DNA from 3 places in the Desulfitobacterium hafniense DCB-2 genome. Region 3 is predicted to be linked to each of the others. Evidence: riboswitches for the same ligand, from Rfam matches in the RefSeq annotation. Region 3 holds a riboswitch; each other region holds the start of a gene.

Evidence for each region. A riboswitch is a leader RNA that binds a small molecule or an ion and turns the genes downstream of it on or off. The one in region 3 is predicted to bind cobalamin.
Region 1: linked by a shared signal. The riboswitch ahead of DHAF_RS06495 (bifunctional cobalt-precorrin-7 (C(5))-methyltransferase/cobalt-precorrin-6B (C(15))-methyltransferase) and the one ahead of DHAF_RS12640 (ABC transporter substrate-binding protein) in region 3 are both predicted to bind cobalamin.
Region 2: linked by a shared signal. The riboswitch ahead of DHAF_RS07665 (double-CXXCG motif protein) and the one ahead of DHAF_RS12640 (ABC transporter substrate-binding protein) in region 3 are both predicted to bind cobalamin.

The regions. Positions count from the first base shown of each region.
Region 1 is NC_011830.1:1,393,490-1,399,368, forward strand. Features, by position in the region: gene DHAF_RS06485 (glycosyltransferase family 8 protein) at 1-717, shown strand, start outside; gene cbiD (cobalt-precorrin-5B (C(1))-methyltransferase CbiD) at 746-1,909, shown strand; cobalamin riboswitch at 1,945-2,122, shown strand; gene DHAF_RS06495 (bifunctional cobalt-precorrin-7 (C(5))-methyltransferase/cobalt-precorrin-6B (C(15))-methyltransferase) at 2,133-3,473, shown strand; gene cobI (precorrin-2 C(20)-methyltransferase) at 3,571-4,314, shown strand; gene cobM (precorrin-4 C(11)-methyltransferase) at 4,702-5,517, shown strand; gene DHAF_RS06510 (cobalt-precorrin 5A hydrolase) at 5,514-5,879, shown strand, end outside.
Region 2 is NC_011830.1:1,636,555-1,642,433, reverse strand. Features, by position in the region: gene DHAF_RS07680 (nitrogenase component 1) at 1-12, opposite strand, end outside; gene DHAF_RS07675 (nucleotide-binding protein) at 54-833, opposite strand; gene DHAF_RS07670 (molybdopterin molybdotransferase MoeA) at 848-2,158, opposite strand; molybdenum cofactor riboswitch at 2,264-2,396, opposite strand; gene DHAF_RS07665 (double-CXXCG motif protein) at 2,551-3,207, opposite strand; cobalamin riboswitch at 3,361-3,539, opposite strand; gene DHAF_RS07660 (Rpn family recombination-promoting nuclease/putative transposase) at 3,916-4,296, opposite strand; gene DHAF_RS26755 (HNH endonuclease) at 4,383-4,706, opposite strand; gene DHAF_RS24725 (group II intron reverse transcriptase/maturase) at 4,765-5,268, opposite strand; gene DHAF_RS07650 (reverse transcriptase/maturase family protein) at 5,339-5,879, opposite strand, start outside.
Region 3 is NC_011830.1:2,751,465-2,757,343, forward strand. Features, by position in the region: gene DHAF_RS12620 (RtcB family protein) at 1-129, shown strand, start outside; gene DHAF_RS12625 (GntR family transcriptional regulator) at 343-714, shown strand; gene DHAF_RS12630 (ABC transporter ATP-binding protein) at 711-1,409, shown strand; gene DHAF_RS12635 (hypothetical protein) at 1,403-2,200, shown strand; cobalamin riboswitch at 2,251-2,433, shown strand; cobalamin riboswitch at 2,518-2,698, shown strand; gene DHAF_RS12640 (ABC transporter substrate-binding protein) at 2,877-4,448, shown strand; gene DHAF_RS12645 (ABC transporter permease) at 4,450-5,445, shown strand; gene DHAF_RS12650 (ABC transporter permease) at 5,442-5,879, shown strand, end outside.

The DNA.
Region 1 (5,879 bases), 1.4 Mb from region 3:
GAGGACTTTGCACGTATCGATCAGGCCATTGATAGCTCACGATGTAAGGTTGAAGGAATTAAGCTGTCTGATGAAGGTTTGAGCAAGGCACCTATTACCAGCCGCTATCCCAAGGAAATGTATTACCGGATTTTTGCAGTGAATTATCTTCCCGATCACCTTGAACGAATTTTGTACCTGGATCCTGATCTTGTCGTCATCAATCCTCTAAAGGAGCTCTACACCATAGACTTCCAAGGAAACTTCTTCGCAGCAGCCTCCCATGTTAAGGAACTATTGAAAAAACTCAATCACGTCAGACTTAATATGGCTGAAGACAGCACCTATGTCAATTCGGGGGTGATGATGATGAACTTGTCCCTGCTGCGCCAGGAACAGGATGTTCATGAAGTCTACCAATATATTGAAGAATACAAGCACCGCTTATTCCTGCCTGACCAGGATGTTCTTAATGGGGTGTATAGTGATAGAACCCTGACTGTAGATGCGAAAATCTATAATCTCAGTGAGCGGTATTATGCCCTCTATAATCTGAACCCCAAGTACTGGGATGCTAAAATTGATCTGGATTGGGTCCGCAGCAATACAGCGATTATTCACTATTGCGGCCGCAACAAACCCTGGAAAGACAACTATATTGGGGATTTGAACGTTTTTTATAAAAACTATGAGCAAAAGGTTCGTGCCAAAATGAAGGATTTTGAAACTATGAGGTGAAATGATAGCATTATAGTTAAATACGATAATGGGTGGGGCGGCTGATATGAGGAAAAAGACGAAGGACAGGCATTCATGGAAAACGGGCTTTACTACGGGCAGTTGTGCAGCAGGGGCAGCAAAAGCTGCCTGCCTTTTGCTGAAAGGACTGCATCAGGGAACAGAGGTGGATATCCCGCTGCCTCAGGGCGAACGGCTTCAATTGCCTGTACATAGATGGGACAGGGCGGAAGATGTTGCTTGGGTAAGCATTATCAAAAATGCGGGAGATGATCCCGATGTCACCCATGGTTTGGAAGTGGTCGCCAGGGTGCAGCTCCTTTCTCAAAGAGGAGAAATCCTTATTCGCGGCGGGCGGGGCATCGGAGTTGTCACCAAAAAGGGTCTGCAGATTCCTCCGGGGGAAAGCGCTATCAATCCTGTTCCCCGGTCCATGATTCAGGCCGCGGTACGGGAGGTATTTCCCCAGGAAGAAATCCTGGTGGTGATCGAAGTGCCTGAAGGGGAACGGCTTGCTCTAAAGACCTTGAACCCCCGACTGGGAATTATGGGAGGGGTATCGATCTTAGGTACAACGGGTATCGTTCGGCCGATGTCGGAAGAAGCCTTTAAGAATTCGATCCTGCCTGAATTGGATCAAGCCGTCGCTTATGGACACAAAGCCATTGTTCTGACTCCCGGCAATTATGGCTTTAAGGTAGCCAGGGAGCAGCTCATGGTCCCTGAGGAAGCCATTATTCAGATGAGTAATTTTGTGGGCTTTTTGCTGGAAGAGGCTGCTTATCGCAAGATCGAAAAGGTGCTTCTCTTAGGTCATATTGGCAAACTCATTAAAGTGGCCGGGGGAATATTCCATACTCATACTCATGTTGCCGATGCCCGGATGGAGATCCTGGTGGCCCATGCCGCCCTGGCTGGTATGGATCAAAATTCCTTGCAGACCATCGCGGAGTTGCCGACAGTTGAAGGTGCTGCCGAGGAAATTCGCAGCAAGGGCTGGGGGAGCCTTTTATTTAAACTGGCTGAAAGGGCAAGCCACCGGGCTCAAGACCATGTACATGGGGAACTTCAGGTGGGAACTGCCTTTACTTTGCTTAACGGAGAGATCATCGCCTGGGATGATCCGGCTATGGAGATCGGCAAAGAATTTTGGCATTGGCCGCCGGTGGAGGAGGAATTTTGGCGAAAATAGAGAATAGTTTAGTAATTCGAATTAAGTTGTCTTAACAACCGAATAGTATTCAAGGTTCCTCTTTAGAGGAAGAAAAGGGAAGCCGGTGAAAATCCGGCGCGGTCCCGCCACTGTGAACCACGAGTGCCTCTTAAGGCCCACTGGGATGAGCCTGGGAAGGGAAGAGGCATAAAGACTGGAAGCCAGGAGACCTGCCTTGAACATTGCGCTACGTCCACGAGCGATGGATGATGTAGTGACGATTTCGGAAATACCGAAGGGAAGAACCAAAGAGCCGCTCAGGGCTCTTTTTTGTTTAGCTTGCTTTTTTATTGAGCTTAATCGAGGGGAAGGTGATGGGATGATTCAAATAGTGGGGATAGGCCCTGGTACGAGAGCATGGGTTCCCCAGGCTGTTGAAGCAATGGTCGCTCAGAGCGATGTTTTGGTAGGAGGGATACGAGCCCTGGAGCTGTTCCCGGATTTCCAGGGAGAGTCATACCGGGTCACTGGAAATCTGGCGGAAACTCGGCAAACCTTGCAGAAAGTATTGCAGCAGGGCAAAAAAGCCAGTGTCCTGGTTTCCGGTGATCCAGGTTTCTATAGTCTGCTTCCTTGGCTGAAAAGGGAGTTTCCTCAAGAAGAAATTCAAGTATTGCCGGGCCTCAGCTCCATTCAGCTGGCCTTTGCCCGGGCAGGGATACCCTGGCAGGATGCAGAGCTGCTTAGTGTCCATGGACGTCCGCTGAACTGCTTGCCTTTACATCTCAGCCGGCCAGTGGGGGTTCTTACTGGCGGTGAAAACTCACCCCGGAAGATCGCTGAGTATTATCGCACCTATGGCTGCAATCCGCGGATTTCACTTGGCAACGCCTTAACCTATGCGGAAGAGCGTTGGCTGAATACAGATGCTGATCAGCTCATGAATTCAGAAGAAGATTTCGCCAATGCGGTGATGATCCTCTATCCGGAAGAAGCGGAGCATAAGCCGGAACAATCTGTCCTCTCCCTGCCCAGGAGCTTTGGCATCAAGGATGAGGAGTTTATACGCGGTGATGTCCCCATGACCAAGACGGAGATTCGCGTTCAAGTTCTGGCTAAGGCGGGAATTATCCCCGCGAGCCGGGTCTTGGATGTGGGAGCCGGGACGGGAAGTATAAGCATTGAAGCTGCTCTTCTGGCTCATCGCGGCTGCGTTTATGCGGTGGAGGAAAATCCGGAGGCACAAGAGCTGATCCTGAAGAATCAGGAGAAATTCCGGGTAAGCAACCTGCGCTTGATTCGTGGCTCCGCACCGCTGGCTCTGCAGGAAATCCCGCCTGTGGATGTCTGCATTATTGGCGGAAGCCATGGACAGATTCGGGAGATTTTACACCAAGCCCCTCTGGTACCTGGGGGACGGGCAGTGGTGACTGCCGTAACTTTAGAGACATTGGCTCATGGTATGGAGGCCCTGAAAAGCTTGCAATACGAAGATGTTGATGTGGTTTCGATCCAAGCTGTGCGCTGGAAGGGCATTAAGGATATTCATCTTGCCCAGGCCCAAAATCCTGTATTTATACTCTCAGGAAGGAAAGGAAGCTAAGGTCTCCGCTCAAACACAGGAGCCAAGACCCCTGGCAAGGGAGCGGCACTGCAGAACTGCAAGCTGGTGGCAAGACGAGGAACTAAGGAGGAACAAAGTGAAGAAGGATAAGCATGAAGACAAAAACACAGTAACCACCCTGATCGGGGAAAAGGCCAAATTCTATGGGGTGGGCGTAGGGCCGGGGGACCCTAAGCTCATTACTTTACGGGCCGTGGAAATATTACAAGCTATTCAAGTTGTCGCCATACCCAAATCCAAGATGGAGCGGGAAAGTGTTGCCTGGGAAATTGCCCAGTCACACTGCCCCTCCGGAGTCAGCATTTTAGAGCTGGAAATGCCGATGACCGCCGACGAAAGCATACTCCAGGCTGCTTGGCAGAGTGCAGCGGAGAAGATTGAGGCGGAGCTCAGTCAAGGGCATTCTGTTGCCTTCCTTACCTTAGGTGATCCTTCCTTATACAGTACCTATAGTTATTTACTGACCATTCTAAGAGAGCGGCTTGAGCCGGACCAAATAGAGACCATCCCAGGGATCACGGCTATGGCGGCTGCCGCTGCCCGAGTGAATTGGCCTTTAGCCACAGGTGATGAGCCTCTGATTGTTTTGCCGGGGATTGAAGGTTTAGAGGAGTATGAGCACTACCCTAATCTCGTCTTAATGAAAGTATCGCGGAATCTGCCGGAGGTGCTGAATCATGTCCAAAGGACCGGGTCACAGGCGGTTTTAGCTACCCGGGTAGGTCAGGCGGGGGAAGAGATTCGTTTGCTTGATCCGGAGGAAGTGCTGGAAAAAGTGGACTATTTGAGTCTTGTGCTTTGCAGGAAGCCTCAATCGTGAGCGAGATAGTTTGAAAGATATTGTCTCCAGGATTTTGTTTTACATCGTTCGCTCAATGAGCTGCGCGGACAAAACTAACGCGAAAAGCCAGCCGCTCCGTCGGGACGCCGGCCAAATCGCTCCTGCTCAATGGCCGGTTGGAAACGTCCTGTTTCCAACCCGACTCCGCTGCAGTCTTTTTGCGAAGTTTTGTTTCCGCTCGCTTAAATTCGCTCTCTTTTGTAAAACAAAATCCTTGGGCAGTTTTTCAAGTATTTGTTCAAGAATCTTTTCAGGACTCAGCTCAAGACTCAGTTCAGGATTCGGCTCTGGACTCGGTTCAGGACTCGGCTCTGAAGGTGCGTTGTGCGTAAAGCTACGCGACTTGGACAAAATTTTGGATACAGAATGATAAAGAGAAGGACAGGAGTGAAAAGCTTGGCTGAGAATACTAATTCTGGCTTGGGTCAGGTTCTCTTTGTGGGAGCGGGTCCCGGGGATCCGGATTTAATCACATTAAAAGGCAAAAAGGCTCTTGAAGAAGCCCAGCGGGTCATCTATGCAGGTTCCCTGGTCAATCCGGATATACTGCAGCATTGCCGGGAGGGCATAGCCTTATTTGATAGTGCCGGGTTAACCTTGGAAGAGACTGTCGCTATCATGGCGGAAGGGGTCCAAAGAGGGGAAAAGGTCGTTCGCCTGCATACCGGAGATCCCAGTGTCTATGGAGCTATTCAGGAACAGATGCAATGCCTGGAAGAAAAGGGTATTGCTTACGGGGTGATTCCGGGAGTTAGCTCGGTGTTTGCCGCCGCCGCTGCGGTAAAAAAGGAGTTTACTCTGCCGGAGGTCAGCCAGACCCTGATTCTTACCCGGTTGGCGGGAAGAACCCCGGTGCCGGAAAAGGAAGATTTGGCATTACTGGCTCAACATCAGGCCAGCATGGCCATTTTTCTCAGTGTGCAGGATATAGGGGAAGTGGTGGCGACCCTAAGGAAAGGATATCCTCCCCATACACCTGTGGCTGTTGTGTATCGGGCCAGCTGGCCGGATCAGCACATCCTGGAGGGTACTTTGGAAACCATTGCCGATCAGGTAAAAGAGGCAGGAATCCGCAAACATGCCCAAATTCTTGTGGGAGACTTTCTCCGGGATCAAGGAACCCGTTCTAAGCTGTATGACCCGGAATTTACTCATGAATACCGGCAAGGACGTTCTACATGAAAACAGCCATTGTGGTGCTGAGGGACCAAGGCTTACAGACAGCCTGCCGGATTATCGGAAAGTGGCCTGAAGAGGAAGCGGTCTCCCTCTATCTGCACCGGCGCCTTCAGGGCCAGGAGCATGTTCAGGAAAGGGAAGAAGTGAAAGAAGCGCCCCCTGGCCTCCGCCCTCATTATTTTGACAAGCTGAATGACGTTCTGCCTAAACTATGGGAAAGTTCCTCCCTCCTGATTTTTATCATGGCTACGGGGATTGTCGTTCGCCATATTGCCCCTTTTCTGCAGGGGAAAGATCGGGATCCGGCCGTATTGGTGCTGGATGAAAAAGGCGAGTTTGCCATCTCCCTCTTATCCGGCCATTTA
Region 2 (5,879 bases), 1.1 Mb from region 3:
CCTTTTACTCATGTTCGCACACCTCAATATAGGAAACTTGCTTCAGGTGGAGTTTAAAACTCCACCTGAGGCTTAGTTGACTTATCCACTGTGTGGAGGAAACGCCGGGCCAGAGTGCGGTAGCATTGGGCAATCTCCGTTTCCGGAAAAATCTCCATAACCGTCTTGCCCTGCTCTTCCCCCTTCTGGATCTCGGCCGCCCGGGGAATCACGGCAATAAGCTCGCCCTGAGTTTCCGCCGCCAGCTGCTGCACCAACTCCAGCTCCTTGTCCACATTGCGCCGGTTCAGGATCAGCCCTCCGTAACGGGCATAGTCCCGGCTGCGGAAATTGGCCAAAGCTGCGGCGATATTGGAAGCTGCATACATGGACATCATCTCTCCCGAGGTAACGATAAAGACCACATCCGTATACTCCCCCCGCAGAGGCATGGCAAAGCCGCCGCAGACCACATCTCCCAGCACATCGTAAAGCACAATATCCGGCTGGTAGACTTCATAAGCCTTCATTTCCGCCAAGGTATCAAAAGCGGTGATAATTCCCCGTCCCGCACAGCCGATGCCGGGCATAGGACCCCCTGCTTCCACACAAAGCACTCCGTTATATCCCTCCTGCACAAAGTCGCTCACCTGCAGGTCATCCCGTCTGCTCCGCACCAGCTCCAAAACGGTGGGAATGGCTCGGCCCCCGGTCAGCATCCGCGTGGAATCCGCCTTGGGATCGCAGCCGATCTGCATCACTTTATAGCCCATCCCGCTCAAGGCGACTGCCAAATTGGAGGTGGTGGTGGACTTGCCAATCCCTCCCTTACCGTAAATAGCTGCTCTAATCATGGTTTATGCACTCCTTACCCGGTGGGATTGTCCTGCCCAGTTTGACTGCGCTGCCTGAGCGTCTTTTCGCCGCAAAGCAGCCGCACTGCAGCTGGTTCCCCCTTTTTTAGCAAACGGTCCTCAGCTTCCTCCATCAAAATCCCCGTGGCATTGACAAAACAATCCACTGTGTCTCCCATCCGGATAGGAACAATCTCATAATCCTCCCCGGTCCAACGGAGACCTACATGAGCATGACGGCCGGAGCGGATTCCGCTTTGGTAATCCTCATGCAGCCGGGCTTTGATCTCCGGCCGCTCATAACACGGACACCCCAGAAAGCGTTCCATAATCGCCGGCAGGTACTGCTCAGCCTGAGTCAGAGCCGCATGAGGAGGCGCAGGAATTCCCACGACACATTTCCCCTGGATTTCTGCCAGCAGCATGGCTTTCCCACCGGGGTTGAACCCCATGCCCTGGACCAGTACTCTGCCCAGTTTTTCGACAGCCTGGACGGTATAATCCCCATACCGGGCTCCGCTGCGGCCTAAGCCCCCGATCAGGATCAGAACATCACAGCGGGAGATAACCTGCAGAATAGCCTGGCAGATCAGGTCTACCCCATCCCCTGCCACCGGTTCTGTCCAGGCCTCCCCGCCGCATTCCTGAAGGATCCCTGCCAAGAGAATGCTATCCGACTCCACTACCTGTCCGGGGCCGGGCCGGCGGCCGGGTGCCACCAGGTCGTCCCCCACCGGAATGATGGCAGCTTTGGGCTTTTTCCATACGGTTATCGTTTCCACTCCGGCAAAACGCAGGATCGAGAGATGAGCCGGGTTTAGTCGGTAATTGGCCGGAACAAGCCGCTCACCCCCCCTGATGCTGCTGCCTGCCCCCTTGATTCCCTGCCCCGGTGCGGGCAGGGCCTTGATTTCCACTCTTCCATCTGTCCAATGCTTTACCTGTTCCAACGGAATCACTGTATCAAAAGGCGGTTCAATCACCGCGCCCATGGCCCGGAGACAAAATTCATGTTCAGCCAGCACCCGGCTGCCGCTCTCAAGCAGCTTTTTAGCCTGTTCCCAGTTCACCATAATTCCGTCATGCTGGGCGGTATCTGCCGAAGGCACCGAGAAGGCCGCATAGGTCGGTTCCGAAGTCACCCGGCCCAAAGCTTCATTCAGTGGTACGAATTCCTTGGCCAGTTCAAATTTGGCCTGGTCGAAAAGGATCGCCAAAGCCTCATCCCGGGAGAACGGATCATTCTGCTGCCGATGACAGCGTGTGGCACAACCGATGCAGGATGAGGAGGGGCAGCTGATGTGATCATGCTGATTATTTGCCATGGTGTTTCTCCTTATAAAAACAATACCAACAGAAAAAGCGGCCTGCCTTTCTAAAGCAAAACCGCCTGATGACGAAAACAGCAAAAGCCAGCATCCGATCTGTCAATCCTGTATTTTCTGCTTCCTTTTCATCAGTGAAGGCCAGCTGGTTTCCTGACTGACCCCGTGAGCGGTTTGCTCAGGCTCCTCCGTCATGAGATAGTCTTTTAGACAAAGGAGCTCGGAAAACTATTCAATTTCGTTGTTTATCCATAAACATAACATAACATAAATAAACATAAAAATAAATATCCTGATTTTATTTTACACTAAATTAGGTTATATAGGTTTATATAGTTATAAAATTGGGGTATACAAAGCTATGTTTATGCTCAAAAAAGAAGTGCCTGATATCAAAGCACTTCAATCTCGGTAAATGTCAGCCCTGTGAGCTCGTGTCTTTTATAGACTTCCACAAATCGCTCGGAGCAATAAACGGTAACACCGTAGCCCTTGGCTCTGAACAGATCCGCTCCTTTGAGGGATTCTTCTCTTAAATAAAGGTAATCCCGCGCTTCAACCCGCTCCTTGTTCTCGGCACTATAGGTTTCGTAGCCGCATTCCGGACAACGATCGAGCAGAATAACATTTGATTTTTTATAAAATTCGGCACTCACAGCGACATGAAGCTTGTGATAGACCGGCGGTTCCGTGGGTATCTTATGGATTCTGATCCCCTGGCGCCGGAGCTCCTTTAGTTGCAGATCCGATAGATCACGGACGGATAGTACATGAGCTTTCTCTAAGCTGTAACCCGTAATCTTTTCTCTTTCCAGAACGTCTTTGGCCTTCCCTGAGATATGGTTGATATAAAACCAGAGAAAATCAGGATAATTATCATTAGACAAAACAATAGGGTTATCGGTTCCCCAGTCATACATTGTGCTTTTTTTCCATTCTCTTTGGCATAGGGGACAATGGATCTCTTTTCTTGGCCATTCGCCTACACTTGCTCCATAGGCGTAGGGCTCTTTTTCTCCTTCATCAATTTCCAAACAATAATAACGCATCTCATCACCTTCCAATATATACTCTACCTTCCAGCATATACTCCGATAATAAAAAAGAGCCGGTGTATTCGGCTCTGGCAGACGTCATGTAATAAGTAAAGATGAGCGATCATCCTACCCATAAATTTGCTACACTTATTCTCCCCCGAAAACTTGTGTTTCCGGAATGGGGCAGGTATCCTGACTTGAACTCATCCTCATCCCTTACCTTCCCGGTTTTCACCAGTGGATCCTCTAAGGGACTCGTCCTTCTTACAGTAGCGGGGCTGTCCCGGCTTCACACCGGAGTTCCCTATTAATGCATTTAAGCAACCCTATTCCGCCTGATATTCAGTTTTTTCCTAAACTTTTCCTTATAACCAACATTATATCAAGTATCACTGTAAGTCAACAGAATATTTTGCCTACAGCAAAGAGCAGCATATATTATTGGTAAGAAAGGATGAACTTCGGGAAGAAATCAATGATACGAAAGCGAAAATTGCCTCCGGCGAACAGTCCTTTTTGATAATGTAGACACCCTGTTTGCAAAGGTGGCCCTTGGTGATTTATATGCAGATTTAGAGAATGTTTCTGGACTATTGCATTGATAATTAGCATAAATCCTTTTCAACTCCAGGTCCTGCCGGGTACTTAAGATGTATATGATCAAGGTTTCAAAGAATCGCTTCGCCTTTTCCTTGTCTTCCACCTTCTCCAAATTGAAAACTAATTCATGCAGGATGGTATAGAAATTTTTTCATCTTTGATAAAGATTGCCCGCATCGCCCTCAATACAATCAGGAGCAACATATTGCCGACCAGTTCTTGATCAGTGTATGTGGAGAGGTTGTAGAGGATGTATCTGTACTCCGGGATATATTGGGTTACCGTATCAGGCAGCTGTTCATAATGGTCGATCATCCCAGATAGTTTCAGCGGACCGTCCCATTGCTCCTGACCGTGATAGATTACCAGCGGAATGATGACCGGTAGTCTATCTGTCGGAGATTCCTTTAGCTTACTTTCCCATATCCTGACCATATATTTCAGCAGCTGCAGGGCTATGCTTTGGGATGGGTAGCTATGAGGTAAGGTTGGCGATAGCATAAGCTACCGCCGCGCTCCCTCCAGAACCGGACGGACATCTCTCGATGTATCCGGCTCGCCATTTACCTTCGATTGCCGAACTAATCTCAGGTATGAATTTGTTGATAGCAATCAGGACATACGACTAGCGTCTTGCGCCTGCGTTCAATCATTACGCGTTCCCATGCACGCTCGCCTTTCAGTTCCTTCAGTTTCTTGACTTGGTGGAAAGTTAATTGCCCACTCGTTTTTTCGCAGAGTTCACACTTATGCAGACGTATACGATTGGTGAAACTGTTCCTTTTCTCATATCTTGTGTATTGTGGGAGGAGTGACACCCGTGCATCATTTATTGCCAGTCTCTCTCGATGAAAGCCGCCGTTATAAAACGTTGCCACTCTTTTGCCACTTTTTATTGTGTACTCCACCATAAACGTCTTTTTCATCACGTAACGGGCTTTTATTCTTGAAACTGATGTCCTGTATTTTCTAGCGAACGTTTTCAGCATACTGTAATCGGCCTATTTTGATGGAGTTGTTCGCAACCCTATAGTAATTGCGAATCCCTCTTATCTCTTGGTTGTATGCTGTTAAAATGTCGATGTCAGACCGGTTAACAAGCTTGCCCCGGTGCAATGCCTTGTAGGACTCCTTGCCATCTGAAGTCAGAACTGTCTTGAACGCCTTGTACTCGCGGAGTTTGCCCACCCATTTTTCGTGCGGGACCAGCAGTTTGATGGAACCTGTTTGCGAACGCATAATGGCTCCATCTTTTCGTCTCTTTGCGCACTGCTCCCGTGAGACGTAAATATCATATCCGAGAAAGCGGGCTTTATCCCCTGAATGTGTAATCTTTGTCTTGGCGTCCGACATTTTGAGTTTAAGCTCTCCTGCTAAGAACTGTTTGATGTCTGTTTTGACGCGTTCGGCGTCGGTTTTGCTGCCGATAACTCCGACGATGAAGTAGGCTAAGCACCCAGCGCCTTGCCGCATTGCTGCGGCAGGTTTCCGGATGCTCGCCCCCGAACCGTACTTACCCCTCTCGGGGTATACGGCTCTCCATTTACTCAGAATCTACAGAGTGTATTGCCCTGTGGCACTCGTTGCACACAATTAGCGTCTTTCGGCGCATTTTCAGCATGACCCGTTCCCATGGGTGGCTGCCGGTCAGGTCTTTCAGGCGCTTCACCTGATGGGAGCTGACCAGAACATGTTCCTTGCCGCACAACTCACACCTGGCGGCCTTCATGCGGTAGAACAGTTCCTTGGGTTCGTAGTTGACCACGTATTCCGGTTGGTAGTCCACATTTGCTGGCAGGGGGGCAACTATGCGAGGGAATCCATCTTGATAAAACGTGACCCTCCGGATTCCTGACTTAGTCATGTACTCCACGATAAATGCGCCATCACGGCTATATTTGGCATTAATCTTTGAAACCGTGGTTCTGAACTTACCCGCCAGAGTCTTGTACAAGCTGTACTTCATGACGTAATGAAACTTGTTTAGTACCGAGGCGTTGTTGGCCATCCGAAAATAGTTGTAGATACCCCGAAGCTGGGCATTATACATGTTGACGATTTCGCGCGGCTCCAGTCCCATGAAG
Region 3 (5,879 bases):
AACAAAGAAACTTTGGATGAATGCCCCTTAGCTTACAAACCCATGGAAGATATCATCAAAAACATCCACGATACGGTGGAGATCGTGGCTCAGATTAAGCCGGTTTATAATTTTAAAGCAGCGGATTGAACGAGACTTCAGTTCAGTATAAAGTAAAGCCATGAAAAGTTAAGCCATGATTGGGAGAACTATCCTTCCGATCATGGCTTTTTACTACCGTTCACTTGCTTATTAATATAATGATGGAACAAAGTATATAACCTATCTTGACATCGAGAGAGAATAGTGTATTATTGTATTAAGAACTTAATACAATAATACACTGAGACAAGAGGTGAGACCATGTCATGGGATTTAAAGACGGACAGACCGATTTACACCCAGTTAATTGAGCAGATTCAGCTGAAGATTTTCTCCGGAGCATACCCTCTGGGGTCAAAACTGCCTTCGGTCCGGGATATGGCCCAAGAGGCGGCTGTTAACCCCAATACTATGCAAAGAGCTTTAGCCAAAATGGAAGAGGACGGATTGATTATAACCCACCGCACCAGCGGTCGATCGGTAACGGAGGATGCGCATATGGTAGAGATGGCCAAAACCCAAGTAGCCAAAGAACAAATTGCTGAATTTCTGGAAAAAATGAAAATGATGGGCTTTGAACAAAAAGAGATCCTAACCATCATCAACACTATGGCAGAGGAGATGAAGAAATGAACCCAATCCTGGAATGCAAGGGGCTGACCAAGAAATACGGCACCAAGGTGGCCCTGAACACGATTAACTTAACTTTGGAACGGGGTCAGATCGTGGGCCTTTTAGGACCTAACGGCAGCGGGAAAAGCACCCTGATCAAACTGGCCAATGAGCTGCTCACCCCAAGCGGGGGCGAGATTCTGATCGATGGCCAAAAGCCGGGTATCGGGACCAAGAAAATAATCTCCTATCTCCCGGAAAAAACTTACCTCAATGATTGGATGAAAGTTCACGAAATCATTGAGTTCTTCCAGGACTTTTATGAGGATTTCAAGCCGGAAAAGGCCTTCGAGATGCTGAAAAACCTCAACATCAATCCTCATGACAGACTTAAGACCATGTCCAAGGGCACCAAAGAAAAAGTTCAGCTCATCCTGGTCATGAGCCGTGAAGCGGATCTTTACCTCTTAGATGAGCCTATCGGCGGAGTGGACCCGGCAGCCCGGGATTATATCCTGAAAACCATTCTCAGCAACTACAATGAAAAGGGAACTGTTCTCATCTCCACCCACCTTATCTCTGAAATTGAAAATATCCTCGATTATGTTGTCTTTATCAATCAAGGTCAAGTTGTCTTGACCTCCACAGTGGATGAAATCCGCAGTGAAAAAGGTAAATCCGTCGATGCCTTATTCCGGGAGGTGTTCAAATGCTAAGTAAGTTGATGAAATATGAGTTGAAAGCCACAGGAAGAGTTTTCCTGCCCTTATACCTGGCTTTATTGGTTTTCGCCCTGATTAACCGCTTCATGCTGGGAGTAAGTTCCAGCCACCACTGGCAGGCTCCGGCGGTCATCAGTATGGCTGTTTATATTTTTATCATGGCCGGTATCTTTGTTATGACCTTGATTATGACGATTCAGCGTTTCTATAAGAATCTTCTCTCTGAAGAAGGCTACCTGATGTTCACTCTCCCTGTCAAACCCTGGCAGCACATTGTCTGTAAGATGCTGATCTCCATGTTTTGGTTAGTGATCAGTTTCTTCGTGGCCATGCTCTCCATCATCCTCATCGCTTTAAAAGCAGGGGACTGGGAGCACATTATGAGGGAGCTGACCCAATTCTCTGGCACACTATGGGGTTATCTGGGCACATCGATTTATTTGTATTCCCTCGAGGCTGTGATCGGCATCTTCCTCATTCTGGCATCGGCCATTTTAATCCTCTACGCCTCGATTGCTGTTGGCCACCTGTTTAATCAGCACCGTATTCTGGCCTCCTTTGCCGCCTTTATCGGACTCAATACCTTAACCCAAATGATCAGCATGGGGATTGGTTTTATAATAGGGCATGGCAATGCCTGGAATATTACCCCGGGGAATTTTCTCACTATGCACACGGAGATCCACCTTTTCATTGCCTTCATACTGATTGAGTCGGCACTGATCACGGCTGCTTACTTCGCCATCACCAATACTATTTTGAAGAAGCGTTTGAATCTCGAGTGATCTTTGGGTTGTTAATTGTCATAATATATGTTATAAACAATATAAGTGAATTAAATATTCAGTTTTTAGGTGCCTCTGATTTATCGGAGGATAATAGGGAACCAGGTGAAATTCCTGGACGGTCGCGCCACTGTATGCGGAGAGCTTCTTTTATAACCACTGGTTTTATCCGGGAAGGAGAAAGAAAGCAAAGACCCGCAAGTCAGGAAACCTGCCTAATACTGGTTGTCTACGCCTTTCGCGGAAAAAGGGATATGACGGTTGCACTTGTGCTTTAACCCATTTTCTTAGCGAAAATGGGTTTTGTTTGCTTTAAAACCGAATACATAGCTTAAGGTGCCCATAGGGAGAATAGGGAAACCGGTATAAGTCCGGTGCGGATCCGCCGCTGTAATCGGAGACGAATCCCCAGAATGTCACTGTCTTTTTTAGAGATGGGAAGGCGTGGGAGGAGGATGACACGAGAGCCAGAAGACCTGCCTTTTAGAAAGCTGATTAAGTACACTAGTAAGGCTTTTTTAGGCTTGTTCAAGGTAAGTTCTCCCTGCATCATTGCAGGGAGATTTATTATTGGGGAGACTCTTTCGCCATAAGGAGGTGAAAATGGATAGCGAAATATCCATATTCCAGTTGATATAACATGCTATTAAAATCAAGAATAAAAGGAGAAGGCCATATGAGAAAAATAGTATTATTGCTGTTGCTCGCCGGACTAATGCTGATGGTGGGCTGTTCTGCTTCTAACGGCGGAAAAAATATCACAGAAAATGTCGCGAAAGATGAAATTACTATTTCGGCCGGGGTCAATTTGGTGGCCGGTGGTTTTGACCCGACCACAGGCTATGGCGTATGGGCACCGGATATATTTCACAGTCACTTATTGCAAGTAAAAGAAAACAACCAATTGGTCAATGATTTAGCCACCTCTTATGATATCAGTGCAGATGGATTAACGTACACCTTTAAAATCCGCAATGATGCAAAATTTGCGGATGGCCATTCCTTAACTTCGGAAGATGTGGCCTTTACTTTTGAAACAACCAAAAGCAAAGCTTCCGCCGCGGATCTGACCATGCTGGATTCAGTTGAAGCTTTAGACGAAAGTACTGTTGTTTTCCGCTTAAAAGCCCCCTGGTCTACGTTTGTCTTTAATCTAAGCGAGGTGGGAATTGTCCCCAAGCATCTCTATAATGAAAACTATGGGGATCATCCGATGGGCTCCGGTGCCTGGAAAGTTGCCGAATTTGCAGTTGATCAGAAGTTGATCCTGGTACCGAATGAACATTATTACGGCCCAATACCGAAGTTTAAGAAAGTAACCATCTTAAAATTGGATGAAGATGCGGCTCTGGCGGCAGCGAAATCAGGGCAGTTGGACTTGGTGCTTGTCGAATCTGAATTTGCCAGCACGCCGGTTGACGGAATGAAACTATATAGAATGTCCGCCATGGATGCTTTTACCATTAACCTGCCAACGATTCCGGAAACGACCGACCCTTCAGGGCAAAAAGTAGGCAATAATGTCACAAGTGATCCGGCGATTCGCAAAGCCTTGAACATTGGGATAAACCGGCAGCTCATTACCCAAAACGCTTTGAACGGATTTGGGCAAGTTACTTATGGAGCGGCGAAGGAACTTCCCTGGAGTAATGGCGACATGTTTAAAGACAACCAGGTTGAAGAAGCGAAAAAGATCTTGGAAGATGCAGGATGGAAAGATACTGACGGGGACGGCATCCGGGAGAAAAATAATATTAAGGCGGAAATCGTGATAACAGGACGAAGCAATGATCTGGCGCGTTATAATACGGTCGTTGCTCTGGCAGAAGATGTGAAAAAGCTGGGAATACAGATTATCCCCAAATCCGCACCTTGGTCGGAATGCCGGGAAGCGAGGAATTTACCGACTTGCTGGGTCTTTGGTCAGCCTAATCCCATAGAATTCTATCGTTATTATGATTCTTCGCAAATTGGTGTAGCGGTTATCGGCAACCCGGCTTCTTATACCAATCCGGAGGTTGATGCGGTTATCCAAAAAGCCCTTGCAGCAACGAACTCTGACGAGGCAAATAAATACTGGCAGGAAGGCCAGGCTCTTGCGCAAAAGGATATTCCGTACTTGTGGATCGTTCGTCCGGAAGTCACTTATCTTGTCAAAGAAGGGCTGAAGATCCCCTCTTTGCAGAAATTGCCAACCCGGGGGCAGGGGATTTCCATTGTAGAAAATATGAATGAGTGGTCCTGGTAGTATGAGTACCACGGTATATAAAGGATTGGGGCGCTATTTCAGCAGTACTTTAGTACGGATGCTGACTCTGCTTGGGGCCGTGAGTCTAATCAGCTTCATGCTTATTGCGCTGTCGCCGATTGATCCGATCGACGCTTATTTGGGTGATGCCCACGTCTCCGAAGAGCAAAGGGCGAATATCGCTGAACATTGGGGTCTTAACAAATCGCCTGTAGAGCGCTATGGCATCTGGATAACCCATGTCCTTCAGGGTGACATGGGCGAATCTATCACTTATCGCCAGCCTGTCGCGAAGGTTATCGGCGAGCGTTTCCGGGCGTCGCTGGCCTTGATGGGAGTAGCCTGGGTGTTGTCCGGGGTGCTGGGGTTTACTTTGGGCATTATCGCTGCCGTGAATAAGGGGAAGTGGATTGACCGCTTTATTAAAACGTTTTGTTTGATATTGGCATCCACACCGCTTTTTTGGCTGGGCTTACTCTTTTTAATGGTTTTTGCTGTCTATTTACAGTGGTTTCCCTTAGGATTGGCAGCCCCCATCAATAAATTGGCCCATGAGGTTACTCTAGGTGATAAAATTTATCATCTGATTCTACCTGCCTTAACCTTGAGCATTACCGGTGTAGCCGGCATTGCCCTTCATACCCGTCAGAAGTTCATTGACGTACTTAAGAGTGAATATGTCCTTTTTGCTAAAGCCCGGGGGGAAAAACCCCGGGAGATTATTCGGCGTCACGGATTGCGCAATATCGCCTTGCCCGGCATAACGCTGCAATTCGCTTCGGTCAGTGAACTGTTTGGCGGGTCGGTGCTGGCGGAGAAGGTTTTTTCTTATCCTGGTCTGGGAAACGCGGCTACCCATGCCGGATTGAAAGGAGATGCTCCTTTGCTGCTGGGTATTGCCTTATTTAGTGTGCTTTTTGTATTTACGGGAAATTTCCTGGCCAATGTGATCTATGGGATTGTCGATCCTCAAATCCGGGAAGGAGGCTCGTCATGAATCGCCGTCGAAAAATTATGCTGATTATGGGGAGCGGTCTCTTGGTTTTAGCAGCAATTACCATCGGGGGGATTCTGATGGACTCTGCTTTGTATGCGCCGAACTATGACTTTAGAAGTCAGGCGCCTTCCTGGAAGCATCCCTTTGGCACCGATTACTTGGGGCGGGATATGTTTTTTCGGACGATGGCCGGACTTTCATTGAGCATACGCGTTGGGCTGCTGGCGGCAACAGTCAGCTCGGTTATTGCCCTTGTGCTGGGCAGTTTATCGGCTGTCTTTGGCGGCAAGATAGATACAGCGGTTAATTGGCTGGTTGATCTTTGCATGGGGATTCCCCATATGATTCTGCTGATTTTGATTTCGATTGCGCTGGGGGGCGGAGCAGTTGGAGTTATTACCGGGGTTGCTGTAACTCATTGGCCAAGTTTGACC